DNA from 3 places in the Telluria sp. LT1R51-2 genome. Region 1 is predicted to be linked to each of the others. Evidence: predicted binding sites of a transcription regulator. Region 1 holds the regulator's gene; each other region holds the start of a gene.
What was found. The regulator sigma-54, encoded in region 1, starts transcription at its own class of promoters, with help from an activator protein. The targets are predictions, from matches to a motif close to TGGCANGNAANCTGCTTT.
Positions count from the first base shown of each region.

Region 2: AC56LH_RS04340 (CmpA/NrtA family ABC transporter substrate-binding protein) is a predicted target of sigma-54. The motif match lies at 4,092-4,109, and genes of this name have one in related genera.
Region 3: AC56LH_RS00175 (PEP-CTERM sorting domain-containing protein) is a predicted target of sigma-54. The motif match lies at 5,645-5,662, and genes of this name have one in related genera.

Region 1 covers NZ_JCASIM010000002.1:226,245-236,447, reverse strand. The annotation lists gene AC56LH_RS19250 (GGDEF domain-containing protein) at 1-1,075, shown strand, start outside; gene AC56LH_RS19245 (monovalent cation:proton antiporter family protein) at 1,079-3,058, opposite strand; gene AC56LH_RS19240 (KpsF/GutQ family sugar-phosphate isomerase) at 3,158-4,180, shown strand; gene AC56LH_RS19235 (KdsC family phosphatase) at 4,180-4,716, shown strand; gene lptC (LPS export ABC transporter periplasmic protein LptC) at 4,722-5,327, shown strand; gene lptA (lipopolysaccharide transport periplasmic protein LptA) at 5,373-5,921, shown strand; gene lptB (LPS export ABC transporter ATP-binding protein) at 5,918-6,673, shown strand; gene AC56LH_RS19215 (RNA polymerase factor sigma-54) at 6,688-8,172, shown strand; gene hpf (ribosome hibernation-promoting factor, HPF/YfiA family) at 8,247-8,603, shown strand; gene AC56LH_RS19205 (enoyl-CoA hydratase/isomerase family protein) at 8,702-9,778, shown strand; gene AC56LH_RS19200 (DUF5694 domain-containing protein) at 9,864-10,203, shown strand, end outside.
Region 2 covers NZ_JCASIM010000001.1:983,070-993,272, forward strand. The annotation lists gene AC56LH_RS04315 (DUF3526 domain-containing protein) at 1-890, opposite strand, end outside; gene AC56LH_RS04320 (DUF3526 domain-containing protein) at 887-2,317, opposite strand; gene AC56LH_RS04325 (ABC transporter ATP-binding protein) at 2,314-3,057, opposite strand; gene AC56LH_RS04330 (hypothetical protein) at 3,227-3,556, opposite strand; gene AC56LH_RS04335 (hypothetical protein) at 3,636-3,830, opposite strand; gene AC56LH_RS04340 (CmpA/NrtA family ABC transporter substrate-binding protein) at 4,248-5,528, shown strand; gene ntrB (nitrate ABC transporter permease) at 5,557-6,459, shown strand; gene AC56LH_RS04350 (ABC transporter ATP-binding protein) at 6,473-7,282, shown strand; gene AC56LH_RS04355 (hypothetical protein) at 7,401-7,658, opposite strand; tRNA gene AC56LH_RS04360 (tRNA-Lys) at 7,729-7,804, opposite strand; gene ybgF (tol-pal system protein YbgF) at 7,891-8,646, opposite strand; gene pal (peptidoglycan-associated lipoprotein Pal) at 8,777-9,304, opposite strand; gene tolB (Tol-Pal system beta propeller repeat protein TolB) at 9,338-10,203, opposite strand, start outside.
Region 3 covers NZ_JCASIM010000001.1:32,552-42,754, forward strand. The annotation lists gene mreC (rod shape-determining protein MreC) at 1-75, shown strand, start outside; gene mreD (rod shape-determining protein MreD) at 82-600, shown strand; gene mrdA (penicillin-binding protein 2) at 626-2,614, shown strand; gene rodA (rod shape-determining protein RodA) at 2,618-3,736, shown strand; gene AC56LH_RS00170 (septal ring lytic transglycosylase RlpA family protein) at 3,755-4,801, shown strand; gene AC56LH_RS00175 (PEP-CTERM sorting domain-containing protein) at 4,829-5,602, opposite strand; gene AC56LH_RS00180 (SPOR domain-containing protein) at 5,809-6,540, opposite strand; gene AC56LH_RS00185 (type III pantothenate kinase) at 6,534-7,271, opposite strand; gene AC56LH_RS00190 (biotin--[acetyl-CoA-carboxylase] ligase) at 7,268-8,032, opposite strand; gene AC56LH_RS00195 (SDR family oxidoreductase) at 8,029-8,814, opposite strand; gene AC56LH_RS00200 (SPOR domain-containing protein) at 8,821-9,501, opposite strand; gene argS (arginine--tRNA ligase) at 9,534-10,203, opposite strand, start outside.

The sequences.
Region 1 (10,203 bases):
CGAGACGTTGCGCGCACGCATGGCGTATCTGCTCGAACAGGCCGAGCGTAATCACGAGATCATGTGCCGCCACCAGGCATTCGACCTGCAGATTGTCGGCGCCAGCAGTTTTCCTGACCTCGTCGGCACGATCTTCAGCACGCTGCCGGTGATCTCGGACCTCGATATCGTCACGCTGTCATTGATCGACCAGAATGCCGATATCTACACGGTCATGCACCGCCTGGGCGTCGATTTCGACACGCTGCCCAACCTGATCTTCTGTGAGCATGCGGTCGAACTTGGCTTTGACATGGCACCGGAATCGCAGCTACGGCCTCTCCTGGGCGCCTACGCGCCGGGCCAGCACCGCGCGATGTTCCCGCAGCCGCCGGCCAATCTGCGCAGCGTGGCGCTGGTGCCCCTGATGCGCAACAAGCGCCTGATCGGCAGCCTGAATCTGGGCAGCGCGGACCCGGGCCGGTTCACGCCGGCACTGGGCACCGACTTCGTCGAGCACATGGGCTCGATCATCGCGATCTGCCTCGAGAACGTGATCAGTAACGAGATGCTCAAGTACATCGGCCTGACCGATTCGCTCACCGGCGCCTACAACCGGCGCTACATGGACCGGCGCCTGGCCGAAGAAATCGCGCGTGCGCGGCGCCAGGGCTACCGCCTGTCCTGCATGTACATCGACATCGACCACTTCAAGCGCGTCAACGACACGGTCGGCCACCAGGGCGGCGACGACGTGCTGCGCGAGGTGTGCGCCCGCATCAAGGCCGAATTGCGGATGTCCGATACGCTGTGCCGCTTCGGCGGCGAGGAATTCGTCGTGGTGCTGATCGACGCCGACCTGGAAAACGCCAGCATCGTCGCCAACCGCATCCGCACGAGCGTGGCCGGCTTGCCGGTGGACCTGAGCACGGGCGAGCAGGTGAGCGTGACGGTGTCGATCGGCGTGGCGGCGCTGACCGATTTCGAGCGCGATCACGCCATCGAAGGCGTCGCGCAGGAGCTGATCGCGTCGGCCGACGCGGCGCTGTACCAGGCCAAGGCTGCGGGCCGCAATCAGGTCGTCAGGTTCGCGTGATGGTTACAGCAGCCGCTCTTCGGCGCGGCTGACCGCCTCGCTGTCCCCGCGCAGCACCACGACGTCGCCCGATGCCAGCAGCACGTCCGGACCGGGCGCCAGATCCTTGCCGCCACGCCGCAAGGCCGTGACCTCCACCGCCACATCCTGCAGCCGTAACGCGCCCAGCGACACGCCGATCGCGCCGGCCTGCGCGTGCAGGCGCACCGAATGCAGCTTCACCTGGCCATGTTCGAGATCCGCACCGCTGTCGTCCGTGCCGTGGAAGTAGCCGCGCAGCGTGGCGTAGCGGCCCTTGCGCGCGTCCTGCACCCGGTGCACCACGCGGCGCAGCGGCACGCCGAGCGTCACCAGCGCGTGCGAGGCGAGCATCAGGCTGCTCTCCAGGGCTTCCGGCACCACCTCGGTCGCGCCGGCTGCCTTGAGCACGTCCATGTCGCCATCGTCGTGGCTGCGCACGATCACGGGCAGGGCGGGCGCCAGTTCGTGCACCAGGTGCAGCACCTTGAGTGCCTGGCGCGTGTCGGCGAACGTGATCACCAGCGCGCTTGCGCGGTGTACGCCGGCCGCGATCAGGCTTTCGCGGCGCGCCGCATCGCCGTACGACACCGACGCGCCGGCCGCCTGCGCCTTCTGCACCCGCTCCGGATCCAGGTCAAGGGCATACCACGGCAAGGTCTCTTCTTTGAGCAGCGTGGCCAGGCTTTGGCCACTGCGCCCGAAACCGGCGATGATCACGTGCTTCTGGGTGGTCATGGTGCGCGTGGCCAGCTGCGTCAGTTGCAGCGACTGCATCATCCATTCATTGGCCGCGACCTTCATCACGATCCGGTCCATGTAGCCGATGATGAAGGGCGCGAGCAGCATTGACAGCACCATCGAGGCCAGCACCAGCTGCATCACGAACGGATCGATCAGCTTCGAGCCGGATGCATGGCTGAGCAGCACGAAGCTGAATTCGCCCGCCTGCGCCAGCGCGAGACCGGTGCGCAGCGCGGTGCCCAGTGGCGCGCCGAATGCGCGCGCCATCAGCACGATCAGGCCGGCCTTGAGCAGCACCACGAGCCCCAGCAGCAGCGTGACCTGCCACCAGTACTGGCTCACCAGGCGCAGGTCGAGCAGCATGCCGATCGTGATGAAGAACAGGCCAAGCAGCACGTCGCGAAACGGCTTGATGTCTTCTTCCACCTGGTGCTTGTAGGGCGTTTCGGAAATCAGCATGCCGGCGACGAAAGCGCCCAGCGCCAGCGACAGGCCGGCCTGCTCGGTGATCCAGGCGGACCCCAGTGTCACGAGCAGCAGGTTAAGCATGAACAGCTCTTGCGAGCGGCGCTTGGCCACGATCGTGAACCAGCGACCCATCAGCTTCTGGCCAAAGAACAGCAGCAGCGCCAGCACCAGCCCGGCCTTGAGCGCGGCCAGTCCCAGCGTGATGGCCATGTCTTCCGGATCGCGCGCCAGCGCCGGGATCATGATCAACAGCGGCACCACCGCCAGATCCTGGAACAACAGGATGCCGATGATGCGCCGCCCGTGTTCGCTCTCGAGTTCGAGGCGCTCGGTAAGCAGCTTGACGACGATCGCCGTGGACGACATGGCCAGCGCGCCGCCCAGCGCGAATGCGGCCTGCCAGGCCAGCGTCAGGTGCGGCATCAGGTACGCCGCCAGCAGGCCGATGCCCATGGCCGCAGCGACGGTCGTCACGACCTGGCCGAGCCCCAGCCCGAACACGATGCGCCGCATCGAGCGCAGCTGGCCGAGCGAGAATTCGAGCCCGATCGAGAACATCAAAAAGACGATGCCGAATTCGCCCAGCGCGTGGGTGGTGGGGCTGTCTTCGGCCAGGGCCAGGGCGTGGGGGCCGATCAGGACGCCGACGGCCAGGTAGCCGAGCATCGGCGGCAGCTGCAGGGTACGAAAGGCGACCACGCCGAGGACGGCGCAGCCAAGCAGCAACAGGGTGAGTTCGAGACCAGAATGCATGGGGTGAAGCGGGTGACGGTTGGGGTGGCGAGGCGTACTTGTCATCGAATGTTACGACTGGCAAGTTTTTTGCTTTCGCAATTCGTTTATACTTCTGGAATGAGTGTAACTGATGACCAAATAATGCTGAAAAGTTTTGACGAAACCCTGGCGCAGCGCGTGCTGGAACTGGGTCGCCAGACGCTTGCGATCGAGGCCGACGCCATCGTGGCGCTGCACGCGCGCCTGGGCGACGACAGCAGCTTCGTCGACGCCGCGCAGCTGATCTACGCCGGCACCGGCCGCGTGGTTGTCTCGGGCATGGGCAAGTCGGGGCACATCGGCCGCAAGATCGCCGCCACGCTGTCGTCCACCGGTACGCCGGCGTTCTTCATGCACCCGGGCGAAGCCGCGCACGGCGACCTTGGCATGGTGACCGCGAATGACATTCTGATCGCCATTTCCAATTCGGGCGAATCGTCCGAACTGCTCGACATCCTGCCGGCCGTGAAGCGCCTGGGCGCGCGCGTGATCGCCATGACCGGCAAGCCGGCTTCGCGGCTGGCCAAGCTGGCCGACGTCCACCTGAATATCGCGGTGGCGAAAGAAGCCTGCACGCTCAACCTGGCGCCAACCACCAGCACCACCGTCACGCTGGCCATGGGCGATGCGCTGGCCGTGGCGCTGCTCGACGTGCGGGGTTTCCGCGAGCAGGATTTCGCGCTGTCGCATCCGGGCGGCGCGCTGGGCCGGCGCCTGCTCACGCATGTGCGCGACGTCATGCGCACCGGCGATGCCATCCCGTCGGTGGGCCTGGATGTCCCGCTGGTCAAGGCACTGCTCGAGATCAGCCAGAAGGGCATGGGCATGACCGCCGTGGTCGATTCCGATGGCCGGCCGCTGGGTGTGTTCACCGACGGCGACTTGCGCCGCGTGATCGAGCGCATGCACGATTTTTCGAACGTGCTGATTCGCGACGTCATGCACGCCAATCCGCGCAGCGTACGTCCCGAGCAGCTGGCCGTCGACGCGGTCGCCGTGATGGAAGAATTCCGCATCAACCAGATGCTCGTGATCGATGAGGCGGGCCAGCTGGTCGGCGCGCTGCACATCCACGACCTGACCCGCGCAAAGGTGATTTGATGACTATTCCCGTATTGGCCCACATCGAGCGCGCCGCGCGCATCAAGGTCATGATCTTCGACGTCGACGGCGTGCTTACCGACGGCAGCCTGACCTACGGCCCCGATGGCGAAGTGACCAAGACCTTCAATGTGCTCGACGGCCTGGGCATCCAGATGCTGAATAAATCCGGCGTGCAGACCGCGATCATCAGTGCGCGCCTGTCGCCGATCGTCGTCCGGCGCGCCGCCGACCTGGGCATCTCGCATGTCTACCAGGGCAACCACGACAAGCGCATCGGCTTTGCCAATCTGCTCGAGGCCACCGGCTTTACCGCCGACCAATGCGGCTACATCGGCGACGACGTGATCGACCTGCCGCTGTTCGCGCGCGTCGGTTTTGCCGTCGCCGTGCCCTCAGGTCATCCGGACGTGCAGCACCGCGCGCATTACGTGACCAAGAACGGTGGCGGGCGTGGCGCGGTGCGCGAGATCTGCGACCTCGTCATGCGCGCGCAGGGCACCTACGACCAGGCGCTCGCGCCGTATTTCGCCTGAGCGCCATGGCCACACTCGCCTCCAACAAACGCACCTCGCATCGCTGGAACTTGCTGGCGATGATCGTGATCGGCGTGTTCTTCGCCTTCGGCAGCTTCTGGCTGCTGCAGCTGATGCAGGGGACTAACATCGATGCGCAACTGGGCGGCCCGCCCGACGAGCCGGATTACATCGTCGAGAACTTCTCGTTCGTGCGGATGACGCCCAACGGCCAGCCGAGCTACGTGGTGTCGGGCAAGCGCCTGGCCCACATCCCGCAAGGCGACGTGTCGAATGTCGACCAGCCCCTCATGCGCGGCGTCGAACCGGGCCGTCCACCGATGACGGTGGTGGCCAAGAGCGCGCGCATCTTCCACGAAGAGCACCGCGTCGAACTGTTCGGCGACGTCGATCTGCAGCGCCCGAAGACGCCCGCCAGCGAAGCGCTGCGCGTGCGCACGTCGGCCATGACCGTATTGCCCGACGAAGAAATCGTCAAGACCGACCAGCCGATCGACATGGAGCTTGGCGCGTCCAGCCTCAAGGCCGTCGGCCTGGTGGCCAACAATGCGACCATGCAGATGAAATTGTCCGGCCGCGGCCGTATCGTCTATCCGCCACGCCAGCGCTGAAGGCCACCAGCCATGCGCGCGTGTTAACCCAGGACCAGCACCATCATGAAAAAACTTTTTGCTGCCGCTTTCTTGTCACTCCTTTCCTTGAGCGCGATGGCCGAAAAGGCCGACTCGCTCAAGCAGGCGGCTCTCGAATACGATAACGGCGACCTCGATGGCGTCGCAGGCGTGCGCACCTTTACCGGCAACGTGATCCTGACCCGCGGCACGCTGCTGGTCAAGGCCGAACGCGCGGTGGTCAGGGATACGCCCGAAGGCTACATGAGCGTGACGCTCACCGCGGCCAACGGCAAGCCTGCCACGTTCCGCCAGAAGCGCGACGGCGGCCCGAACCTGTGGGTCGAGGGCCAGGCCGAACGCATCGAATACGATGAGCGTACGGAGCTGGTGCGCTTGTACTCGAACGCCATCGTCAAGGAACTCGAAAACGACCGGATGACCAACCAGATGACCGGCCCGTTCATTTCGTACGACAACCGCAAGGAAGTCGTCGCCGTGCGCAATGACGTCAGTGGCGAGAGCAAGGTTGGCGGCGGGCGCGGTACGCTGATCCTGGCGCCCAAGCGCACGCCGGCCGGAGGCACGCAATGACGGCCTTGAACGATCGCAGCACGCTGGTCGTCAAGGGCCTGCAGAAAAGCTATGGCAAGCGCCTGGTCGTGCGTGACGTGTCGCTGGATGTCGAATGCGGCGAGGTGGTGGGTTTGCTGGGCCCGAACGGCGCCGGCAAGACCACCTCGTTCTACATGATCGTGGGCCTGGTGCCGTCGGATGCCGGCTCGATCAGCATCAACGGCACCGACATCACCAGGATGCCGATCCATCGCCGCGCGGTGCTCGGCCTGTCGTACCTGCCGCAGGAAGCGTCGGTGTTTCGCAAGCTGACGGTGGAAGAAAACATCCGCGCCGTGCTCGAACTGCAGAAGGTCGACGGCAAGTCGCTGACCAAGGCGCAGATCGGCGAGCGGCTCGACAACCTGCTGGCCGATCTGCAGATCGAAAAGCTGCGCGAGAACCCGGCGCTGTCGCTGTCGGGCGGCGAGCGACGCCGCGTGGAGATCGCACGCGCACTGGCCACCAATCCTCGCTTCGTGCTGCTCGATGAACCCTTTGCCGGTGTCGACCCGATCGCCGTGATCGAGATCCAGCGCATCGTGCGCTTCCTCAAGGAGCGCAAGATCGGCGTCCTGATCACCGACCACAATGTGCGCGAGACGCTCGGTATCTGCGACCGCGCCTACATCATCAATCAGGGCGCGGTGCTCGCATCCGGCCGACCCGACGATATCATCGCCGACGAGTCGGTGCGCCGCGTGTACCTTGGTGAACATTTCCGCATGTAAGCCATACTCAATTGATGAAACAGTCCCTTCAGCTCCGCACTTCGCAGCACCTGGCGCTCACGCCACAGCTGCAGCAATCGATCCGGTTGCTGCAGCTGTCGACGCTCGAACTGCACCAGGAGATCGAGCAGATACTGGGCGATAACCCGCTGCTCGAAAGGCTCGACGACCCGCTCGATCATTCGGTGCGCTTGCTGGCCGATGGCGCCATCAACAATGCGCCGGCACCGGGCGAGGCGCCGCCGGCGCCGGGCCAGCAGGCCGAAGGCGAGGGCAGTGCACCGGCCGAGGGCGAGGGTGCTGAAGGCGGCGCGGTCGATGGCGACCGGCCCGACAACGAGTGGAGCGAAAGCAGCGGCGCGTCGTCCGGGAGTAGCAGCAGCGACGACGAAGACGGCCGCCCGCAGCTGGAGGCATGCGCCATCACGCTGCGCGAACACCTGATGGAACAGGTGCGCGAAACGCTGCTGTCAACCCGTGACCGCGCACTGGCCGAACTGGTGATCGACGCGCTTGACGACAACGGCTACCTGGAAGAACCGCTCGACGACATCCACGCGCGCCTGCCCGAAGAACTCGACGTCGACCTGGACGAACTGCGCTGCGCGCTGGCGATGGTGCAGAGCATGGACCCGGTGGGCGTGGGCGCGCGCAGCGCGGCCGAATGTCTGGCGCTGCAGATCCGGCGCATGCCGGGCGTGCCGATGGTGACGCGCCGCATGGCACTGAAGATCGTCGAAGGCTACCTGACCTGGTTCGCACAGCGCGAATACAGCAAGCTGAAAAAAGCGCTCGATTGCGATGACGAAGACCTGCGCGAAGTGCAGGCCGTGGTCCGCCAGTGCAATCCGCATCCGGGCGCGGCGTTCGCATCGAACGTGTCGGATTACGTGGTGCCGGACGTGATCGTGCGGCGCGCCAAGAACGGCTGGGCGGTCACGCTGAACCAGGACGTCATGCCGCGCCTGCGCGTGAACAGCCTGTACGCCACGATGCTCAAGCAGGGCCGCAGCGAGAGCCAGATGGGTGCGCAGATGCAGGAGGCGAAGTGGCTCATCAAGAACATGCGCCAGCGTTTCGACACGATCCTGCGTGTGGCCGAAGCGATTGTCGAGCGCCAGCGCAACTTTTTCAGCCATGGCGCGGTTGCCATGCGGCCCCTTGTTTTGCGCGAGATAGCTGATACACTAGGTCTGCACGAGAGCACGATCTCTCGTGTCACAACCCAGAAATACATGCTGACCCCGCACGGCATGTTCGAGTTGAAGTATTTCTTCGGTAGCCACGTTGCCACCGAGGCGGGAGGCGAAGCATCCTCAACGGCAATCCGTGCGCTCATCGCACAATTGACAGGAGCAGAAGACCCTAAGAATCCATTATCCGACAGCAAGATCGCGGAAATGCTCGGGGAACAAGGCATGGTCATTGCGCGCAGGACGGTCGCAAAATACCGTGAAGCGCTCAAGATCCCCCCCGTCAGTCTCCGCAAAGCCTTGTAACAACGCCGCTCATACAGTCTGTGCCTTCAGCTCCTGTGTGGTGCAAGCGACGTGACATCTTCAAAGGAGTGTGTATGAACCTCACCATCAGTGGTCACCATCTCGAAGTAACCCCTGCCATCCGTGAATACGTTCAGAATAAGCTGGAACGCATTATTCGCCATTTCGATCAAGTCATAGATACCCACGTCTTCCTGGCCGTCGATAACCTCACCGAAAAAGAAAAAAGGCAAAAAGCTGAAATCAATGTCCAGGTGTCGGGCAAGACCCTGCACGTGGCGAGCGTCGCGCAAGACCTGTATGCCGCGATCGACATGTTGATGGATAAACTGGATCGACAAATTCTGAAGCACAAGCAGATGCTGAAAGACCATAACCGCACAGCGATCAAACGCCTGGACGTCGACGAAGCAGACGTCGCTGCCGCCTGATCGAGCGCAGGTCACCACCGCCAGGGGCGTCTTTTCGGGACGCCCTTTTTGCATCCCGCTGCCGGTAAAATACGTGTTTCCTTTCGATGGATCACGCCATGTCCGAACACGTCCTGACCCGCATCGCCAACCGCACCGGCATCATCACCCTCGACCGTCCCAAGGCGCTCAATTCGCTGTCGCTGGACATGGTGCGCGCACTGACCGCGATTCTGCTCGACTGGCAGCGTGACGCCGCCGTCGATGCGGTCGTGATCACCAGCAGCAGCGAAAAAGCACTGTGCGCGGGCGGCGATATCCGCTTCTTTCACGAGGTCGGCAACGCCTCGCCACAAGGCGGCAGCGCACTGCTCGAAGATTTCTTCACCGAAGAATACGCGCTGAACCACCTGATCCACTTTTATCCGAAACCGTACATCGCGCTGATGGATGGCGTGGTCATGGGCGGCGGCATGGGCATCGCGCAGGGCGGGCCCGATTGCGGCCTGCGCATCGTCACCGAGCGCACCAAGATGGCGATGCCCGAGGTGAATATCGGTTTGTTCCCCGATGTCGGCGGCAGCCATTTTTTGTCGCACGCGCCGGGGCAGTTGGGGATGTTTTTGGGCTTGACCGGCCTGACGATCGGCGCGGCCGACGCACTGTACGTGGGCCTGGCCGACGTGTTCGTGGCAGTCAGCGACCTGGCGGCCTTGCAGGCGCTGATCGAAGCGACGCCGGGCGCGCATCTGCCGGCGGCAATCCGCGCGTTCGCCACGGCGCACGCCGGCGAAAGTGAATTGCAGGCCAATCGCGCGCGCATCGATGCGCACTTCGGTGCGGACTCGGTGGCAGCAATCATGGCGTCGCTCGCGGGGGACGACGCGCCATTCGCGCAGAAGGCATTGAATGCGATGCGTCAGCGTTCGCCGCTGATGATGTGCGTGACGCGCGAGCTGCTGCTGCGCGGCGCGTCGCTCGATGTCGCCGACTGCCTGCGCCTGGAGCGCTCGCTCGTGCGCCGCAACTTCGAGCACGGCGAGGTGCTCGAAGGCGTGCGCGCGCTCGTGATCGACAAGGACAATGCGCCGCAATGGAATCCGCCATCGCTCGACCTCGTAACCGAGGCGATGGTCGCGCGCTTCTTCGCGCCGGTGTGGCCGGCGCATGCGCATCCGCTGCGCCATCTCGCATAAGCTTCTTCATGCATATCCGTTTGCGCGTGACTTTTCGCGCAGGCGGTGCAAACATCGTGGCTTCATGAACCGATGAGGAGCCCCGATGCGCATGACCGCCTTGCTGCTGTCGATGACCTTGTGCGGCAGCGCCGCCGCCCAGGCCTGGCAGCCTGACTTCAATGCGAGCGCATTCAAGGGGCCGGCCTCCGGTGCTGCCAACGAGGTGCTGGTATTGGGGTCGCCCCATCTGTCGCAATTGCCCAAAACCTTCCAGGCCGCCAGCCTGACGCTATTGAACGAGCGCCTGGCCGCATGGAAGCCGCAGGCGATCGCGATCGAGGCGGTATCCGGGCCGCAGTGCGACGTCATGCGACGCTACCCGGTCCGCTACAAGGACTCGATCGATTCCTATTGCCGGGATACTGCACCGGCGCGGCTGGCCA
Region 2 (10,203 bases), on a different contig from region 1:
GGCTTGGGTACGTCCCACGCCGAGTGCACGGCCTGGCGCTGCGCCAGCGCCAGCTCGACCCCCTTCGACACCGGCGACAGGCGCGCGATGCCCGCGTCGGCCAGCGTCGGCAGGATCATCGTCAGTCCCACCAGGCTCGCCAGCAGGATCGCGGCGCTGCCCGCCGACGTGCGCGCACGCGCCGCCACCCAGGCCGCGAGGCCGAACCAGAACGCCAGGTACAGCGTCGCCACCAGCGCAATCCGGGCGAAGCCGGTCACGCCAGCCCCGGCGACAAACGTGCCTACCGCCAGCGGCAGCAGCGCGGCCAGCCACAGCAAACCGTAGCGCAAGCCGACGCGGCGGCGCCAGGTGTTGGCTGCGCCTTTCGGCAGTGATGCCAGCAGGCGCAGGCGGCCGGCTTCGCGCTCGCTCGAGACCAGATCGTGCATCAGCGCAATGACGAACAGTGGCGTCAGGTACACCAGCACGAATGCGAAATCGAAGCGCCCCGGCATCGCCAGTTCGGGATTGATCGACTCGGATTCGTACAGTTGCGACTGCAGACCAAGGATGCGCACGCGCAGCGCCGCCGGCTGCAGGTCGCGCCCGCCGATGGCGGCGAATGCCAGCGGCGACGGCGGATTGACGGTCAGGTGGGGCAGGTAGTAGCCGACCGCGCCGGCTTCGGCGCTCCCGGTGTTACTGCCAACCTGCAGCTGCGTGGCCAGGATGGCTGCGCGGTCGTGAGCATGGCTTGCAGCGATGCGTTCGAGCGTGGCGCGCTGCTGGCTCACGGTATGCAGGCCGGTCCAGACGGACAGGGCAGACAGCAGCATCAGCAGCACGACGGCACCGACAGCCAGGCGCGAATGTGCGATCTGGCGCAGTTCCAATAACAGTGTTTTCATGCCGGATTCCTTTCCAGACGTTTGGCAACCCAGCCGCCGATGGCGCATAACGCCAGCAGCCAGCCACCCAGCAGGGCGAATGCGGGCCAGGCGTGGCGCGCGGCGACTTCGCCGAACGGCGCGGGAGCGTAGCCAAAGCGCGGCGTGTCTTCCCAATGGTGCTTGTCGATGCGCTCGTCGCCGGCGCCGGTGGGCGTGACGACGTTGACGTGCAGGCCATTGAGGCGCTGGACGAACGCATAGCGGTAGCGTTCACCTTCGAGCAGGAAGCGCGCATGGCTGTCGAGGTTGGTGCCGGACAGCGCCGTCGACATGCGGCGCAGCGCGATCAGCGGACTGGCCACGCTGGCCGAATGGACGATCGCGCTTTCTTCAGTCTGGCGCGCATGATCGGCGCGCATGAATTCATCGAACAGGGCGCTCGTCATGCGCTCCCCCTCGGCCATCAACAGGCCGCTGTAGTTGACCGGCAGGTCTTCCACGCGCGCCACGCCATAGTGCGCCAGTGTACGCGCCCGGAACGCCTTGAAGTACGGGTCGTCCGGATTGTGACTGTCGCCAATTGCGGCCAGCCGCTCGTGGATGGCGACCTCGGTTTCGATACGGCTCGGGCGGCCCACGTCACCGGCCGCCACATCGGGCATCACGCGCGGCAGCAGAATCGCCGTGACGATCCAGCCGGCCACCAGCGCCAGCAGCGCGTCGCGCGCACGGGGCAGCGATGCCGACACCAGCACGGCCGCCACGACCCACACCAAGAGGTACAGCGCATACCCGCCCAGCAATGCGATCGCCTCGGCGGCGACGGCCGGGTGCATGACGGCGATCGCCACCAGCGCGATGAAGGCGGGCGCCCCCAGCAGCAGCGCCACGCCCGCGTGGGCCGCGAGCTTGCCGAGCAACAGGGTCGCGCCCCGCACACCCTGCACGATCTGCAGCCGCAACTGGCCACGTTCACGCTCGCGCGCGACGCTGCCGAAGGCAAGGAACACGATCAGCAGCGGCGTGAGCACCTGCAGCACGAATGCCGGCGTCAGCTGGCCAAAGCGCAGCAGCACCGACGACTGGGCGGCGTCGCTGAAGTTGGCGCTGTTCTGGCGGTGACCTTCCAGGAACAGCGTGCTGCCGGTGAACGGATCGACGCCGAAATCGAAGAAGGCGAGGGGACTCAGCGGGCGGAACACATAGTGCCCGTAGTGGACGACGCGGTGCGGGTGGCGGTCCGGCTGGTTGGCCCATTGGGCGTCGACCGTGCTCTGGAAGCGCGCCCGTTCGGCATTGACAGCGGTGACGCGCTCATGGCTGACGACGATGGCCACGAGCGTAAGTGCCAGCATCAGGATGCCGGCAGCGACGGCCACCTGGTTGCGCAGCATGGCGCGCCACTCGCCCACGGCAACCGCAGGCAGGGCTCGGGAAACGCTCATGCGGCCTCCGGTCTGGCGGCAGCGTTGGTGGCACCGGCGTAACGCCGGTACAGGTCGCGCACGTCATAGTGTTCGGCGCCGCTGGCAGCGACTTCGTGGCTGATGTGGCCGCGCTCCAGAAAGCCGATGCGGTCGGCCACTTCGGCCGCGCCCAGCAGATCGTGCGTGACCATGAAGATGGCGCTGCCCCGCGCGCGCAGGTCCTGCAGCAGCGTGTTGAATTCGCTGGTGGCCTGGGGATCCAGGCCCGTGGTCGGCTCGTCAAGCAGCAGCAGCGGCACCTGGCGCGCCACGGCCAGCGCGATCGCGACCTTCTGGCGCATGCCTTTCGAGTAACCGCCCAGGCGACGCGTCCATGCGGCCGGATGGAGCCGCACCGCGCGCAAGGCATCGTCGATGGTCGCGGCGATGGGGTCACTCCCGGCCAGGCGCAGGAAGTAATCGATGTTCTCGCGGGCGCTGAGGTGTTCGTAGAGGGCGACGTTTTCCGGCACGTAGGCAAGCTGGCCGCGCGCGGCCAGCGGGTCGGCGGCGACGTCGATGCCGCACACGCGCACGCTGCCGGTCTGCGGTGCGAGAAAGCCGAGGAACGCATTGAGCGTCGTCGATTTGCCGGCGCCATTACCGCCCAGCAGGGCATAGATTTCGCCGCGCGCGACACGCAGGTTCAGGTCGCGCAGCACGGTCGTGGCGCCGTAGGCGACGGTCACGCCGGTCGCTTCCATGGCAGGAGTGGTCATGGTCATCATGTTCTTTCAAGTAGATAAGGTATGCCGGCGCACGCACGCACGCAGCGTGCATGCTCGATGCAGACGCACGCACAGAAGCGGCGCCGGCAAACGGGCTGGAGATGACTCGCGCCGCTACGCCGTCAGGTCACGTTGATGACCGCGTCGGCGCAAGGGCGAATCAGTGGACGGACTGGTGGCGTGGTGGCGCCTGGGGGGAAGGGATCAGGTACTGGCGCCGGTAGAACGGCGCGGGGCGCGGCAGGCGCGCGAGAAGATAGGCGACCGCCAGGAAAACGGCCAGCAGTTGTGGCGACACGGCCGGCAGATCCGCCGTGGCATGGGCGGCAATCTGGCAGCTGACACAATCGGACAGCTGCTCGGCCAGGTCATGTTCGTGGTACGAGCTGCCCATGAGTTGCAGTGCCAGGATCAGCGCGCACGCACACATGAGCAACCGGCGCAGCGCCGTGCTGGTGTGGGTGACGCGTAAGGTGTGCAACAGCGACATGCAATCCTGGTTGAACGGGTGACGGGGCAGTATAGCCCGGTCATCGCGGCGCGGGCAAGGCGGTGCGTAATGCGCCGGCTTACTCGAACGCCACCAGCAGCGTGGCCAGGCCGATGCAGACGACGGCAACCACGCCGATGCGCTGGCGCAGGCGGCGGCTGTTCGAGACGATGTCTTGCGCGATGTGACGGCGCGGCTTCTTCGGATTGCTGCGGTCAACGGCGGTCGCCGTATGGATCGGCGTGCGGTGACGCTGGACTTGTTCGGTGTGCATAGATGGCTCCAGTTGCAGGCCCCGGCGGTGCACGGTCAGTACTGTGCTTCTGCTTGTGTTTGAGGCAATAAACAATCCTAGCATGCACGCATTGGGTTGTGGAAGGCTGGCTTGGCAACCGTGCGCGCGTACCGACAGCCGGCCTGCGCGCCTTGCAACCCCGTCCAAAAAGAGGCGCTGCGCAATCGTAGTGCACTGCGCGCGCCATGCTGCGGTGCACCGCAGCGGTGGCCATTTCCAAGCTCGCTCTGAGGCGGCCACTGGCACGAAGCTTGCGTAATGGTTAATGCGCAACGGAGCGCACGAGGTGCATGCCAACGCTGGCCCGCCTCCCCGGACAACGACGTCTACCAACGCATGAACACGTTCATGTGCGGTAGCCGTTTTTTTTTGCCTGATCACTTTTTGGGATTTGCGATGGAAAATCAACAGCGTCAAGCGCAGGGCAATTCGTCTACCGGCACGAACGTCGATGGGACACGCCGGCACATCATTCATGGCGCATCGCTGGCCGCGGCCGGTGGCCTCCTGGGGCTGGCCGGGGGCGGGGCATGGGCAGCGGGATCGGACAAGCCCGAAAAGACCGAGATCAAGATCGGCTTCATCCCGCTGACCGATTGCGCATCGGTCGTGATGGCGTCGGTGCTGGGCTTTGACAAGAAATACGGCGTCAAGTTCGTGCTGAGCAAAGAGGCTTCATGGGCCGGCGTGCGCGACAAGCTTGCCAACGGCGACCTAGATGCCGCCCACGTGCTGTACGGCCTGCTGTACGGCGTGCAGATGGGCATTGGCGGCCAGAAGAAGGACATGGCCGTACTGATGGGCTTGAACAACAACGGCCAGGCCATCACGCTGTCGAAGCAACTGGCCACCAAGGGCGCGGTCGACGGCGCTTCGCTCGCCAAACTGATGCGCACCGAAAAGCGCGACTACACGTTCGCGCAAACCTTCCCGACCGGCACCCACGCGATGTGGCTGTATTACTGGCTGGCGGCCAACGGCATCAATCCGATGAAGGATGCCAAAGTCATCACGGTGCCGCCGCCGCAGATGGTGGCCAATATGCGCATCGGGAACATGGACGGCTTCTGCGTCGGTGAGCCGTGGGGCCACCGCGCCATCATGGACGGCATCGGCATCACGGCCACGACGACCCAGGACATCTGGCGCGACCACCCGGAGAAAGTGCTGGGCTCGACGCTGGCGTTTGCCAAAGCCAATCCGAACACGTGCCGCGCGATGATGGCCGCCATCCTCGAGGCGGGCAAGTGGATCGACGCGTCGCTGGCCAACAAGAACAAGATGGCCGAAGTGATCGCCGCCAAGTCGTATGTCAACACCAGCAAGGACGCGATCGACCAGCGCATCATGGGCCGGTACCAGAACGGCATGGGCAAGACCTGGGACGACGCGAACCACATGAAGTTCTACAACGATGGCCTGGTCAACTTCCCGTACCTGTCCGATGGCATGTGGTTCATGACGCAGCACCGCCGCTGGGGCTTGCTCAAGACCGATCCGGATTACCTGGCCGTGGCCACCGCCGTCAACCAGGTTCAGTTGTACAAGGACGCGGCGACGATGACGAAGACGCCGGTCCCGGCGGGCTTGCTGCGCACATCAAAGCTGATGGACGGCACCGTGTGGGATGGCAAGAACCCACAGGCATATGCCGCGTCGTTCAAGGTCAAGGCTTGATCATTCACCCGTACTGCGAGGAGCCGTCATGAATGCCCTGTTGAAATCCGTTCCCAACGAGCCGGCGCCAGCGCCGGTGGCCGTCAGCGGCCCGGCGCGCACCGCCACACCGCGCAAGCCGGCTGCCGCTGTCGCTGCGCGCCGCGCGCAGCCGTTTGCCGCGCTGGTGCGGCGCGTGGCGCCGCCGCTGACCGGCATCGCGCTGGTGCTGCTGGTCTGGCAAGTGATCGCCGCGCAGAACGAGGCGTTTCCGTCTCCCCTGGTCACGTGGCAGGCGGCGCTCGAACTGTTTGCCGATCCGTTTTACCGCAACAGCCCCAACGACCAGGGCATCGGCTGGAACGTGCTGGCGTCGCTGCAGCGCGTGGCGATCGGCTTCGGCCTGGCGGCGCTGATCGGGATTCCGCTGGGCTTCGTGATCGGGCGCGTGCAGTTCGTCAGCCGCATGTTCGGCCCGATCATCAGCCTGCTCAAGCCGGTCTCGCCGCTGGCCTGGCTGCCGATTGGCCTCCTGGTCTTCAAGTCGGCCGATCCGGCGGCGATCTGGTCGATCTTCATCTGCTCGATCTGGCCGATGATCATCAATACGGCCGTCGGTGTGCAGCGCGTGCCGCAGGACTACATGAACGTGGCGCGCGTGCTGAATTTGTCGGAGTGGAAGATCCTCACCAAGATCCTGCTGCCATCGGCGCTGCCGTACATCCTGACCGGCGTGCGCCTGGCGATCGGCACTGCCTGGCTCGTCATCGTCGCGGCCGAAATGCTGACCGGCGGCGTGGGCATCGGCTTCTGGGTATGGGACGAATGGAACAACCTGAACGTGGCGCACATCATCATCGCGATTGCCATCATCGGCGTGGTCGGCCTGCTGCTCGAACTGGCGCTGGTGTCGCTGGCGCGCGCACTGACCCACGAACAAGTGGCTAACTGAAAGGGTTTCGATCATGGACGAACTGCAAAAGAAATTCATCGACATCACCGGCGTGGAGATGGCGTTTCACACGAAGAAGGGCGTGTTCCCGGCGTTGCAGGGGATCGATCTGACGGTCAGCAAGGGCGAATTCATCACGCTGATCGGCCACTCGGGCTGCGGCAAGTCGACGCTGCTGAACCTGGTCGCCGGTTTGCTCAAGCCCACCGCTGGGTTGCTGATCTGCGCGGGCCGCGAAATCGGCGGCCCGTCACCGGAGCGTGCGGTCGTGTTCCAGAACCATTCGTTATTGCCATGGCTGACGTGCTACGAGAACATTCATCTGGGCGTCGAGCGCGTCTTTGGTTCAACCGAATCCCGCGCGCAGTTGCGCGAGCGGACGATGGATGCGCTTGCGCTGGTGGGTTTGACGAGTGCCGAAACGAAGCGCCCGCATGAAATCTCGGGCGGCATGAAGCAGCGCGTCGGCATCGCGCGGGCGCTGGCGATGCAGCCGAAGGTGCTGTTGATGGACGAACCGTTCGGCGCACTCGACGCGCTCACGCGCGCGCACTTGCAGGACGAACTGCTCAAGATCGTGGCGGCGACGAAATCCACGGTAGTGATGGTGACGCACGATGTGGACGAGGCAGTGTTGCTGTCGGACCGGATCGTCATGCTGACCAATGGACCGGCGGCCGCGATCGGCGAAATCGTCGCCGTGGAACTCGAGCGGCCGCGCGACCGGGTGGCGCTGGCGCAGGATGCGCGCTATACCGAGCATCGCCGGCAGGTGCTGGAGTTCTTGTACCGCAAGCAAGCGCATCCGGCCGTGGCGGCCTGATACGCGTTCGAACCAATTTCGCACCGCGGCATGTCACATTGGCTTGAACGCTGATGCGCCGTAGGGTGGACGGCATAGCCGTCCACCCTACGGTTATTCACTGAGCGGCAATGCCTGCTTAAACGGCTTTTTTCTTCTGCACCTGACGCTGCTGCTGCTTGCGCTGCGTCTGGTTGCGGTTCTGCTTGCCTTCGTGGAGCGCGGTGGCGTCCAGCTTGGCTTGCTCGGCGGTGCGCAGTTCTTCCTTGTCGTCGTGCGCGACGAAGTAATCGTTGGCTTGCGCATCGACCACCAGCTTGATCGCCGCTTCGTCGGTGAGGTCATACATCTCCGTGAGGAGCGTGGTCACCTCGTCGAGAAAATCTTCATAAGTCATGGTGCGATCATCCTAATGTGAGCGGAACACAAAAAAGCCAACCCGGAGGTTGGCTTTTTTGCTGAATCTTTGGTAGGCCGTGCGGGATTCGAACCTGCGACCAACGGATTAAAAGTCCGCTGCTCTACCAGCTGAGCTAACGACCCGAAGAAGCAAGATTATAGGGGGCGACACCGGCGCTGTCAAATGCCGCGCCCGGTGTTTGTCTCAAGCGTGTGACTTGCTGTTGTCGTTACTTCAGTGACGCCAGGCGATCGCGCGCGGTCTGCGCGGCGCTCGACTCCGGGTACTTCGCTACCAGTGTCTGCAGCGACTTCTTCGCGTTCTTGTTGTCCTTGAGCAGGGTGTAGCTGCTGGCGATATTGAGCATCGCGTCCGGCACCTTCTGGCTCGTGGCGTAGGTGGTGGTGACGACCTGCTGCGCCGCGATGGCCTTCTTGTAGTCGCCCAGTGCGTAGAACGTATTGCCGAGCCAGTACTGCGCATTCGATGCGTACGGCGACTGCGGATACTGCCGGACGAATTCCTGCAACGCGACCGAGGCGCCCTTGTAGTCGCCGGCCTGGAACTGGGCGGTGGCGGCTTCGTACGCGGTCTTTTCGGTCGGCAGTACTTCAGCCGTCTGCCCGTCGATGACTTCAGCGCGCGGCTCGACTTTTTTCAGACGGGCGTCGAGGTCGGCGTACAGCTGCTTCTGGCTGTTCTGGGCCTTGGCGACCTCGTTGGCCAGCACTTCGATCTGGCCGCGCAGGCGGGCGATTTCCTGCATCGTCTGCTCGTGCTGGTTGAGCATCTCGATCTGCACCGTCTTGTCCGATTTGCTGTCGATGCGTGTGGTCAGGTCGCGCGTGATGTTGTCCACCTTGGTGCGCAGGTCCAGGATGGCCTTGCGCGCTTCTTCGTCGTCGAACGGGCCGGCGGCGGCGTGCAGCGGCAGCGACAGGGCCAGCACGAGGCATGCGAGGCGGGACTTGGACAGTTTGAGCATAAGCGTTGTGTTCTTTCTACTAAGCCGGTGACGTCGGCGGTTGCTGAGATAAAACAAGGGGCGGGTAGCAGTCTGCACTGCGTCCCGCCCCCTGTCAATCGAACCTGTCCGGCTTGTTCAGCCGAATCGATTATTGATAGACGATGTCTGCGCGGCGGTTTTCAGCCCACGATTCTTCGTTGCTGCCGGTGGCTTTTGGCTTTTCTTCGCCCAGCGACACGGCTTCGATCTGGCTTTCCGACACGCCCAGCGACGCCATCGAACGACGGACGGCTTCAGCACGCTTCTGGCCCAGGGCCAGGTTGTACTCGGTGCCGCCGCGTTCATCGGTATTGCCCTGGATCAGGACTTTACGCGACGTGTTCTTGGTCAGGAAACCCGAGTGGTTCTGGACCACTGGCTGGCCATCAGCGCGCACGACGAAGCTGTCGTAGTCGAAGTAGACGCTGCGGTTGGCCAGAACGCCTTGCGGGTCGTTCAGCGGATCGACGCTGCCGGTCTGGACCGGGTTGATGTCACGTGGGTCGGCAGCAGCTGGCGCTGCCGGCGTTGGCGATTTCTCGACGACCGGGGTTTCGTTCAGCTTGGTTGGCGACGAGCAAGCGGCCAGCAGGGCTGCGGTGGAAACGATGAAAGCTACACTCTTGAAGTTGCGCATGGATTTTCTCCTGTTATGTTGAGGTTTTACTTCTTACTTCATGAAGGGACCCCAGCTGGGCTCCCGAATGTTTCCCGCTTTGGTCGTCAAGCGTTGCTTGACTCGTCCATCCACAGACACCACGGCCAGCGAGGTGCGACCGCCACCCTTGGTTGCATACATGATGTACTTGCCGTTAGGCGAAAAACTCGGTTCGGTGGCCCCATCGGCCAGGCGCAGTTCCTGGCCGCTGGCCAGGTCCATCGCATATAAGGAGTAAGCGCCGCCGCGCTGCGAAATCCAGGCCAGCGTCTTGCCGTCGGACGACACGCGTGGGCTGATGTTGTAGCTGCCATTGAACGTCACGCGGGTGGCGTTGCCGCCGGCTGCGCTCATCTTGTAGATTTGCGGGCCACCGCTGCGGTCGCTCGTGAAATAAATGGTCCGGCCGTCGGCCGAGAACTGCGGTTCGGTATCGATCGCCGGATTGTTGGTCAGGCGCTTGTGGCCCGTACCGCCCGAATTGACCGAATAGATCTCGGTATTGCCGTCCTTCGACAGGGCCACGGCCAGCGTCGAGCCGTCCGGCGACCACGATGGCGCCGAGTTGTTGCCCTTCTGGTTCGAGATCACGTTGCGGCGACCCGTCATCAGGTCTTGCAGATACACGACCGGCTTGCGGTCTTCCATCGAGACGTAGGCGACTTTGGAGCCATCCGGCGACCAGGATGGCGAAATGATCGGCTCCTTGCCCTGAGTGGCGATAACTTCGTTCTCGCCATCGGCATCCGACACGGCCAGGATATAGCGCTTGGCGCTGCTGTCGGCCTTCACGTAGGCGATGCGGGTCGAGAAGATGCCGCGCACGCCGGTCAGCTTTTCATAGACGTCGTCGGCGATGCGGTGCGCCTGCAGGCGCG
Region 3 (10,203 bases), on a different contig from region 1:
AGGCTGACCACACCTGCGCCGGCTGCAAGGGCGCCTGCTGCACCGACGCCGGCCGCACCGACCCCAACCCGATAAGCCACCATGCCAGGTAACCGCCCGCATTACATCCTGCTGCCCGTCAGCCCGCTGTTCATCACGTTCAGCCTGGTGTGCGCCTTCATGCTCAACCTGATGCCGTGGGGCCGCTGGCTCGGCGCGCCGGACTTCGTCGCACTGGTGCTGGTCTTCTGGGGCATCCACCAGCCGCGCAAGGTCGGCATCGGCGTCGCCTTCTGCATGGGCCTCCTGATGGACGTGCACGATGCGAGCCTTCTGGGCGAGAATGCGCTGGCCTACACGCTCCTGTCGTACTTCGCCATCATGATCCACCGCCGCGTGCTGTGGTTCCCGACGCTCACCCAGGCCATGCACGTGTTCCCGCTGCTCCTGATGGCGCAGGCGATCCAGCTGATCGTGCATTTCATCGTTTCCGGCCGCTTCCCGGGCCTGTTGCAGTTCATCGAGAGCGTGGTGGCGGTGATCCTGTGGCCCGTGATCACCTGGCTGCTGCTGGCGCCCCAGCGCCGCGCGGTCGACCGCGACCACACCCGTCCGATCTGACCGACCTGAATCCATCCATACGCGCATGACCGAATTCAAAGACAGCGATCGCGAGATCCACCAGTTCCGGATGCGCCTGACGGTGCTGATCGCCCTGGTCTTCATTTGCTTCGGCCTCCTGGTCGCGCGCGTCGTGTGGCTGCAGGTGCTGCACCACGACCAGTACGCGGCCCAGGCCGAGGACAACCGCATCGCGCTGGTGCCGATCGTGCCCAACCGCGGCCTGATCGTCGACCGCAACGGCGTGGTCCTGGCGCGTAACTATTCGGCCTACACGCTCGAACTGACGCCATCGAAGCTGCAGGCGAATATGGAATCGGTGATCGACGAACTGGCCAAGCTGGTGCAGATCGAGCCGCGCGACCGGCGCCGCTTCAAGCGCTTGCTGGAAGAGTCGCGCAGCTTTGCCAGCGTCCCGCTGCGCACGCGCCTGACCGATGACGAAGTGGCGCGCTTCACCGCGCAGCGCTTCCGCTTTCCCGGCGTCGAAGTGCAGGCGCGCCTGTTTCGCCAGTATCCGATGGGCGAGGTGGCCTCGCACGTGATCGGCTATATCGGCCGGATCAATCAGAGGGAAGCCGACGCGCTGGAAGAGGGCGACGACGCCGCCAACTACAATGGCACCGACCACATGGGCAAGGAAGGCGTCGAGAAGCGCTACGAGCGTCAGCTGCACGGCCAGACCGGCTACGAGCAGGTCGAGCGCTCCGCCGGCGGCCGCGCGATTCGCACGCTGCGCCGCACCGCGCCCACGCCGGGCAGCAACCTGATCCTGTCGATCGACATCGAACTGCAGAAGATCGCCGAAGAAGCGTTCGGTGACCAGCGCGGCGCCCTGGTGGCGATCGAGCCGGCCACCGGCGACGTGCTGGCGTATGTGTCGCGCCCCGGCTTCGATCCGAACCTGTTCGTCGACGGTATCGACTCGCAGAGCTGGAACGAACTCAATACCTCGCTTGACAAGCCGCTGATGAACCGGCCGCTGTCGGGCACCTATCCGCCCGGTTCGACCTTCAAGCCGTTCATGTCGCTGGCAGCGCTCGAGATGGGGTTCCGCCGGCCGCAGGATGCGATCCGCGATCCCGGCTTCTTCATGCTGGGCGGGCACCGCTTCAATGACGACAAGCCGGGCGGCCACGGCATCGTCAATATGTACCACTCGATCGCCCACTCGTGCGACACCTATTACTATCAGCTGTCCAACGAGATGGGGATTGATAACATTTCGAAGTTCATGCGCGAATTCGGCTTTGGCCAGCCGACCGGGATCGACCTCGATTACGAAAAGACCGGCGTGCTGCCCTCGAAAGAGTGGAAGGCCGAACGCTTCAAGCGCAACCCGGCGGCCCAGAAGTGGGTCGGCGGTGACACCATTTCGGTCGCGATCGGCCAAGGCTTCAACAACTACACGATGCTGCAGCTGGCGCACGCCACCGCGATCCTGGCCAACAACGGCGTGGTGATGAAGCCGCACCTGGTCAAGATGATCGAGGACGGCGCCACCCGCGAGCGCACACTGACCGTGCCGAAGGAAACCCGGCGCCTGGCCATGAAGCCCGAGCACATCGCCTTCATCAAGGACGCGATGGCGGGCGTGATCCGCGAAGGCACCGGCCAGAAAGCCTTTGCCGGCGCCCTGTACACGGCCGGCGGCAAGACCGGTACCGCCCAGGTGATCGGCCTGCGCGGCAAGAAATACAATGCCAACGCAATCGATGAACGCCACCGCGACAATGCGCTGTTTACCGTATTTGCGCCGGCCGAGCAGCCGCGCATCGCGCTGGCGATGGTCGTTGAAAATGCCGGCTTTGGCGGGGCTATCGCCGCACCGATCGCGCGCAAGGTGCTCGATTACGCCATCCTGGGCAAGCGCCCGGCGCCGCCGGCCGAACCAAAAAAGGCCGAGCGTCCCGTCACCGTCAAGAAGGCCGCGCCAGCGCCGGCCCCAGTGTCAGCACCCGTGACCGCACCGCTCCAGACGGCCAGCGTTCCCGCCGTCACCCGAACCGAGTAAATCATGGCCCATATTCCAGAACGGCGTTCGCTGCGGCGGCGCCTGCGCCCCTATTTCACGGTATTCGACCTGCCGCTCACGCTGATTCTCGCGGTCCTGGTCACCATCAGCATGATCACCATGTCGTCGGCCGGCGCTGACTTCCCGGACCGGGTCGAGCACCAGATCCGTAACTTCCTGCTCTCGTTCGCCGTGATGTGGATTGCCGCGAATATCGCCCCGCAGACGCTGATGCGCCTGGCCGTGCCGATCTATACGGTCGGGGTCGCGCTGCTGGTCGCGGTGGCCATGTTTGGCCTGATCAAGAAGGGCGCGCGGCGCTGGCTGCACATCGGCGTGATCGACATCCAGCCGTCCGAGATCATGAAGATCGGCGTGCCCCTGATGCTGGCCTGGTATTTCCAGACCCGGGCCCAGGTCGCGGGCTGGAAAAATTACCTGGCCGCCGGGGCGCTCCTGATGATCCCGGTGGCGTTCATCATGAAGCAGCCCGACCTGGGCACGTCGCTGCTGGTGGCGTCATCGGGGCTGTACGTGATCTTCCTGGCCGGCCTGTCGTGGAAGGCCATCGTCGCGGTGTCGGTACTGGGGCTGGCCAGCCTGCCGGTGGGCTGGTCGATGATGCACGACTACCAGCGCGAGCGGGTGATGACGCTGATCGATCCTACCTCGGACCCGCTGGGCAAGGGCTTCCACATCATCCAGTCGATCATCGCGATCGGCTCGGGTGGCGTGAGCGGCAAGGGCTATATGAAGGGCACCCAGGGTTACCTGGAATTCGTGCCCGAGCGGACCACCGACTTCGTGTTCTCGGTGTATTCGGAAGAATTCGGCCTGGTCGGCAACCTGTTCCTGCTGTTCGTGTACCTGCTGCTGATCGGGCGCGGCCTGATGATCGCGGCCAATGCGGCCAATACCTTCGGGCGTCTGCTGGCCGGGTCGATCTCGATGATTTTCTTTACCTATGCCTTTGTGAACATGGGCATGGTGGCGGGCATTCTGCCCGTGGTCGGGGTGCCGCTGCCCTTCATGAGCTATGGCGGCACTGCCTTTATCACACTCGGCCTTGGCGCCGGCATATTGATGAGTATTCAAAGACACCGTAAACTGGTGAAGACTTAACTAGCAGGAGGACTGCCAATGGGCGTTCGCAAAAACATCCCGGCGGTCGTAGCGGTTGCCTTTCTTGTCACGGCGTGCAGCAGTACCGGTGAACACAAGCGCTTGTCGCCATTCCCGTGGCCGCACAAGCCCACCGCCAAGCATGCCCCCGCGCCCAAGCTTCCGGCCGCCAATTCGGGGCGGGGCGGCTATTACAAAGACGACGGGCCGGGCGAGAATCCACCCGACGGCCTGCTCGAGACGCCCGACGCGGTCGTCATGGCAGAACCGTTCAACAAGTTCACCAGCCGTCCCTACACGGTGCTGGGCAAGACCTACACGCCGCTGGGTAACGATGAACCGTTGACCCAGCGCGGCATCAGTACCTGGTATGGCAAGAAATTCCATGGCCAGCGCACGGCCTCCGGTGAGCTGTACGACATGTACAAGATGACGGGTGCGCACCCGACATTGCCGATCCCGTCGTATGTGCGCGTGACGAGCCTGGAAAGCGGCCAGTCGGTGGTCGTGCGGATCAACGATCGCGGGCCGTTCCATTCCACACGCATCATCGACGTGTCGTACACGGCCGCACTCAAACTGGGCTTGCTCGGCAACGGCAGCCACGAGGTCCAGATCGAGCGGCTGTTCCCGGGCGATCCGATCGTCAATCCGGCGCAGCTTGCCGCCGCGCGGCGTGAAGCGACATCGCAGGCGCAATCGGCGCCGCCCGAGATCGCCGCGCTGATGCTCGAAAACCGGGTGCAGTCCGACAGCGGCGCCGTCGTGCGCCTGGTGGAGCCGGCGACACCCGCGGCGCCAGCAGTACCAGAGGCACCGGCGCCGCGCGCCACGACGGGTGACTACTACATCCAGCTTGGCGCGTATGGCCGCACTGGTACCGCCGAAGCGATCAGCGACCAGATCGTGCGCGCCGGTGTGGACGTGGGCACGCTCGAAGTGGTGAAGGTGGGTTCATTCAACCGCCTGTACGGCGGGCCGTATCCGACCCGTGCCGAGGCGATCGAGGCGATGGACGCGCTGCCGGCTTCGTTGGGGTTGAAGCCGATCGTCGTGCGGCGCTGACGCCTCGCCAGTCTTTCTGAAACCGCGTTATGCCGCCACGCGCTTGCTGCGGCGACGCACGGCGCCCAGACCGGCCAGACCGGCGAGCGCCAGCAGGATGCTCGATGGTTCCGGCACTTCGGCAGATGCCACGACTTTCGTGTAATCCAGCAGCAGCTGCGAATTGGTCAGGATCAGGTCGCCCGCTACCTGCAGGTTCAGCGTCAGCTGGTCGCTGCGCAGCAGTTCGTCGATGATCGACTGGTTCGAGATGATGCCGCTGATGGTGAAGGCGCCGGTGCTGTCGCGGGTGATGGTCGTGGTCTCGGTCGAGCTCTTCGTGTAGAAATGGTAGCAGGCGTAGTAGCAAAGCTGGCCTTCGTACGTGGCCATCAGCGGGCTTGAGCTGGTCGTGCTAGATTCGGTCCACGCTGTGCTGCCGGTGCCGAGGACAACGCCGCCGATCGACAGGGCAGCGCTTTCCTGCTGGCCCGTGCGCTGTACCGTCTCATAATTGGTCTGGTACCGTGCATAACTTACCGACGTGTGCGGCATCCAGTCCGTCATGGTGCTCTTGGTCAAGACTGGCGCCGACGTCGTGAAAGTATCCGATGCATCGTCGCGGAACGAAAACGAATACGACAGGCTGTTGACCGTGTAGTCGACCGGCAGGAACGATTTGCCACTGAACACGGCGCTGTAATTGTTGTTAGCCATGTCGCTCGAGGCAAATGCGCCCGTCATCGCGATTGGCGTGGCCAGGGCTGAAGCGGAGATGGTGCAGAGTGCGGTCAACAGAGCGGTGGTGATCAGTTTTTTCATGGCAAACCCCTAGTTTTGAATTTAATAAACGATAATTTTTATATAGCAATACTTATGCCAGCACAGCAACCTATTGATTATAAACAATCTTATTTTCTTAAAAGAATTTAGTGTAAAGAAATTCGACAAATTTCAGCGTCCGCGCAACACGTGGGGACGAAAAAAAGCGCACCCGCAGGTGCGCCGTTGTTGATCTTGAAACAGGATCAGCTGCAGCGGGTGACTTCAACACCGTTGTAGTTATCGGCAATACCAGTCAGACGATCGCGCTCGGCAGCGTCGATCTGGCGATACTGATAGCCGGCGCGCGTCACTTGCGGTCCGCGCGGCAGAATGCGCACACCGCGTACGCCCTGGCGCTGCAGGTCGGCCACGAGCTTTTGCGCCGCGCCGTCCGATTTGAACACCCCCAGCGAAATCGCATAGCGTAGTGGCGACGTGTCGTTCTGCATGATAAAGAAGTTGGTCACGCCCCGTTCCCTGAGCTCGGCGACGCGGCGCTGGGCGCCTTCCCGGCCCCCGTTCGGTGGCAGGTAGACGAGGCGGCTCGTCACTTCCTGGTACGGCATGTCGATGCGCGACTGGCGCGGCGCCAGGCCAAGCCGTGCGACACGGGCCTCGAAGCGGCGCGCATCGGCCGTGCTGAACGGGCCCGCCTGCACACAGGCGACCAGGTTCCGGGGCACCGGCGCGGGAGCAGGCTCAGGCGCAGGTTCGGGCAGGGGCGCAGCCACCTCGGCTTGCGGCGCCGCTACAGCGCTCTGTGCTGCCTGCCTGGCCTGCGTTGGCGTGAGCTGCTGCATGCGTTCGGGCGCGAGCTGGTTCTTCAGGCGCGCCGGCTCTCGCGCCGCATCACCCGGCTGGCCGAGCAGGCCCTGGCCATACGCCAGCAAGACCCCGTTGGCGCCCAGCAGCGCCCAGAACACGAATTTCAGCACCGCATATCTCCCGTCGAGCCGGTGGCTGCTGCATGCAGGCCGACCAGTACGATGTTATCGACCACCTGGTGCGCAATCTTGAGGGCTGGCGCGATATGGGGCGCGGCGCCGCCCGAGACGATGCAGAAGGCGCCGCCCAGGCCCGCCACCGCGCGCTCGATCGCGCCCGCCTGCGCCGAGAGCAGGCCGGACAGGATTGCATCCTGCGTGTTGTCGCCAAATAGCGGCGGCAACGCGCCGGCGTCGACCTGCGGCAGTTGCGCCGTGTTGCGCGCCAGGCTGGCGGCCATCAGGGCCAGGCCGGGCAGGATCATGCCGCCGATAAAGTGGCCGTCGGCGCGTACCGCGTCGACCGTGGTCGCGGTGCCGCAGGTGGCCACGATCAGGTCCTGGCAGGGCACCAGCGCGCGCGCGCCGATGGCAGCGGCGAAGCGGTCGCACCCGAGCCGCACCGGGTCGCGGTAGCCGTTGGTGACGCCTGCGCGCTGCGGCGTGGACGCGAACCACTCGATCTGCGCATGCGCCGGCAGCAGGGCTGCGATGCGTGTGGCCAGCGCGGGCCCCGCCACGTTCGAGACCAGCACGCGCGTGGCGCCCATCCAGTCTTCATACACCGCATCCAGCCCGGCATGCGCTACCGCGCCAGTGGCCGACCAGGTGCCCGGCTCCGCGCCGTCTTCTGCCAGCGCCCACTTGACGCGGGTATTGCCGGCATCGATCAGCAGCATCATGCTTTCACCCGCAGCGAGACGTCGCCGGCCATCACGGTGATGCGGCCTTCATCCGTATCGAGCAGCAAGCGCCCGCTATCGTCGACACCGGCCGCGCGGCCTTCGTGCCGCACGACGCCGCCGTCGAGCAGGACGACGGTCTCGCCCTGCCATGCATGGCGCAGATTCCAGCGCGCGCTGAAGGCGGCAAATCCGCGCGCGGTAAATTCGCGCAGGCAGCCGGCCAGGCCGTCGAGGAGCGCCGCCATCAACGCGTCGCGGTCCATGCGCGCCAGCCAAGGCATGCCGGCCGCGCTGCGCCCCAGTTGTGCTTCTATCTCGTCCGGCATCAACAGGTTCAGGCCGATGCCAATCACGCACCAGGTGCCGCCGCCAGGGGCAGACTGGGTTTCGATCAGGATGCCGGCCAGTTTGTCGCCATCCTTGAGGACGTCGTTCGGCCACTTCAGGTGGACCTGCTGGCCCAGCGTGCCAAGCGTGTCGGCCAGCGCCACGCCCACCGCCAGCGGCAGGCCAAGCAGCGCCTGCGGTCCGCCATCGAAGCGCCAGGCCAGCGAAAACGTCAGCGAGCCTTCGGGCGACGACAGCCAGCTGCGCCCGGCGCGCCCGCGGCCGGCGCTTTGGTGTTCGGCGATCAGCAACAGCGGGGCGGCAAGGGTGCCGGCGCGCGCGAGCAGGTCGGCGTTGGTCGACCCGGTCTGCGCCACGACTTCAACGGCGACGCCTGCGCGCGACAGCGCGGCAATGGCAGCAGCGTTCATGGTTGCTTCCGGCGCGGCTTGGTCGGCGCGCGCGCAAAGAGACGGTCGAAGAGGGCGTTGGGCATCAGGCGCAGCAGCTTGGCGACGACGCCCATCTGCCACGGCAGCACGCGATAGCTGTCACCGCGCGCGATCGCTGCGACAGCGCCCGTGGCAAAGCGTTCGGGGGACATCAAAAAGGGCATGGGGAAGCGGTTGGCACGGGTCATGGGGGTATCGATGTAGCCGGGGGCGATGGTCACCACGCGAATGTTCGACGGGCGCAGTTCCACGCGCAGCGCTTCGCAATAGCTGTGCAGCGCGGCCTTACTGGCGCAGTAGGCACCGGCGCCGCGCATGCCGCGAATGCCGGCCACGCTCCCGATGCCGACCAGGCGGCATGGCGTCGACCGGGTTTTCATGGCGGCGATGAACGGTGCGAACGTCGCCACCGTGGCATTCACATTGGTGGCGAAGACGGCGTCGAACACGGCGAGGTCGTCTGCCTGCTCGGTCAGCGTGCCCTGCGAAATGCCGGCGCAGGCGATGACGATATCGGCGCCGCCGTTCACGGCGAGGAAGTCCTGCGCCGCAGCGGCGAGGGCTGCGCGATCGAGCACGTCGACCGCATACACCTGGTGGCGCGAGGAATCAGGGAGAGATTGACGCAGTTGGTCGAGCGCGTCGCGTCGCCGGCCCAGAAGGCCCAGCGTCGCCCCGCGCGCGGCATATTCGCGCGCCAGCGCGGCGCCGATGCCGCTCGAGGCGCCGGTGATGAAGACGCGCTGGCCCGGCAGCGACATGCCGGATCAGCGCTGGTTGCGCACGATGGCGACGTCGATGCCGCTGTCGAGCAGCTTGGCGCGCGCGCGGTTGACGCCTTCGACCTGCGTGAACGGGCCAACCCGCACGCGGTGCAGCACGCCGCTGTCGGTGCTGCGGTCGGTGATCGCCGCCTCGAAGCCCAGCAGGGCCAGCTTGGCGCGGGTGTTTTCGGCGTCCGACATTTCACGGAAGGCGCCCGCCTGCAGGTAATAGATATAGCCGTCGGTGACGGCGGCAGCCGCCGGCGCTGCGGCGACCGTGTTGACCGGTGCCGGCGATGGCGCCGGGGTTGGCGTGCGGCGCGGCGCCTGCATGCCGGCGATCGCGGCGCCCAGTGGATCGGCATCTGCGGGCGCTGCAGCCGGCGCGGCGGGTGCAACCGGTGCTGCCGGTGCGGCAGCTGGTGCACTTGGCGCCGGCTTGGGCGTCTCGCGCACCGGCGTGCGGGTGCCGTACAGCGGCTTGTTCGGATCGTTGGCCTGGCTCGGCTCGAGGTCGGCCGGACGCCCCATCTTGTTGGAGCGGTCGGTAAAGGGCGAGGCGCCCTTGGTGATCACGAGTGCGACCGCCACTGCGATGCCCAACCCGATGATCAGGCCGATGATGATGCCCGTCAGGGTGCTGCCGCGCTGGCGGAGGGGCGAGAAGGATCGAATGGCGGTCATGACGCTTTCTGGTTGGGCAGTGGATGCAGTGATTACATTTTGTCCGGCGCCGACACGCCGATCAGCGCGAGGCCGTTGCGCAGTACCTGGCGCGTGGCGGCGGCCAGCGCGAGGCGGGCCAGCTTGAGCGGCTCGTCGTCGTCCAGCAGCCACTTGTGCGCAAAGTAGTAGCTGTGCAGGTCGCCGGCCAGTTCGCGCAGGTAGAACGCGACCTGGTGCGGGCCCAGTTCGCCCAAGGCGCGCTCGAGCACTTCAGGGTACGACGCCAGCTTGGCCAGCAGTTCGAATTCCTTCGGTGAGGTGAGCGGCGACAAATCGACGCTGGCGAGCGAAGCGACATTGCCGCCCCAGTTGGCCAGCGCCGAGCAGATGCGCGCATGGGCGTACTGGACGTAGTACACCGGGTTCTCGTCGCTCGTTTCGAGCGCGACGTTCACGTCGAACACGAACTCGGTGTCGGCCTTGCGCGAGATGAGGAAGAAGCGCACGGCGTCGCGGCCACGCGTGACGTCGCCCGCGCCCGACCAGTCGATCAGGTCGCGCACGGTGACGTACGAGCCGGCGCGCTTGGAAATCTTGACCTCTTCGCCGTCCTTCATCACGGTGACCATCTTGTGCAGCACGTAGTCGGGATAGCCTCGCGGGATGCCGATGTCGACCGCCTGCAGACCGGCGCGCACGCGCGCGATCGTGCCGTGGTGG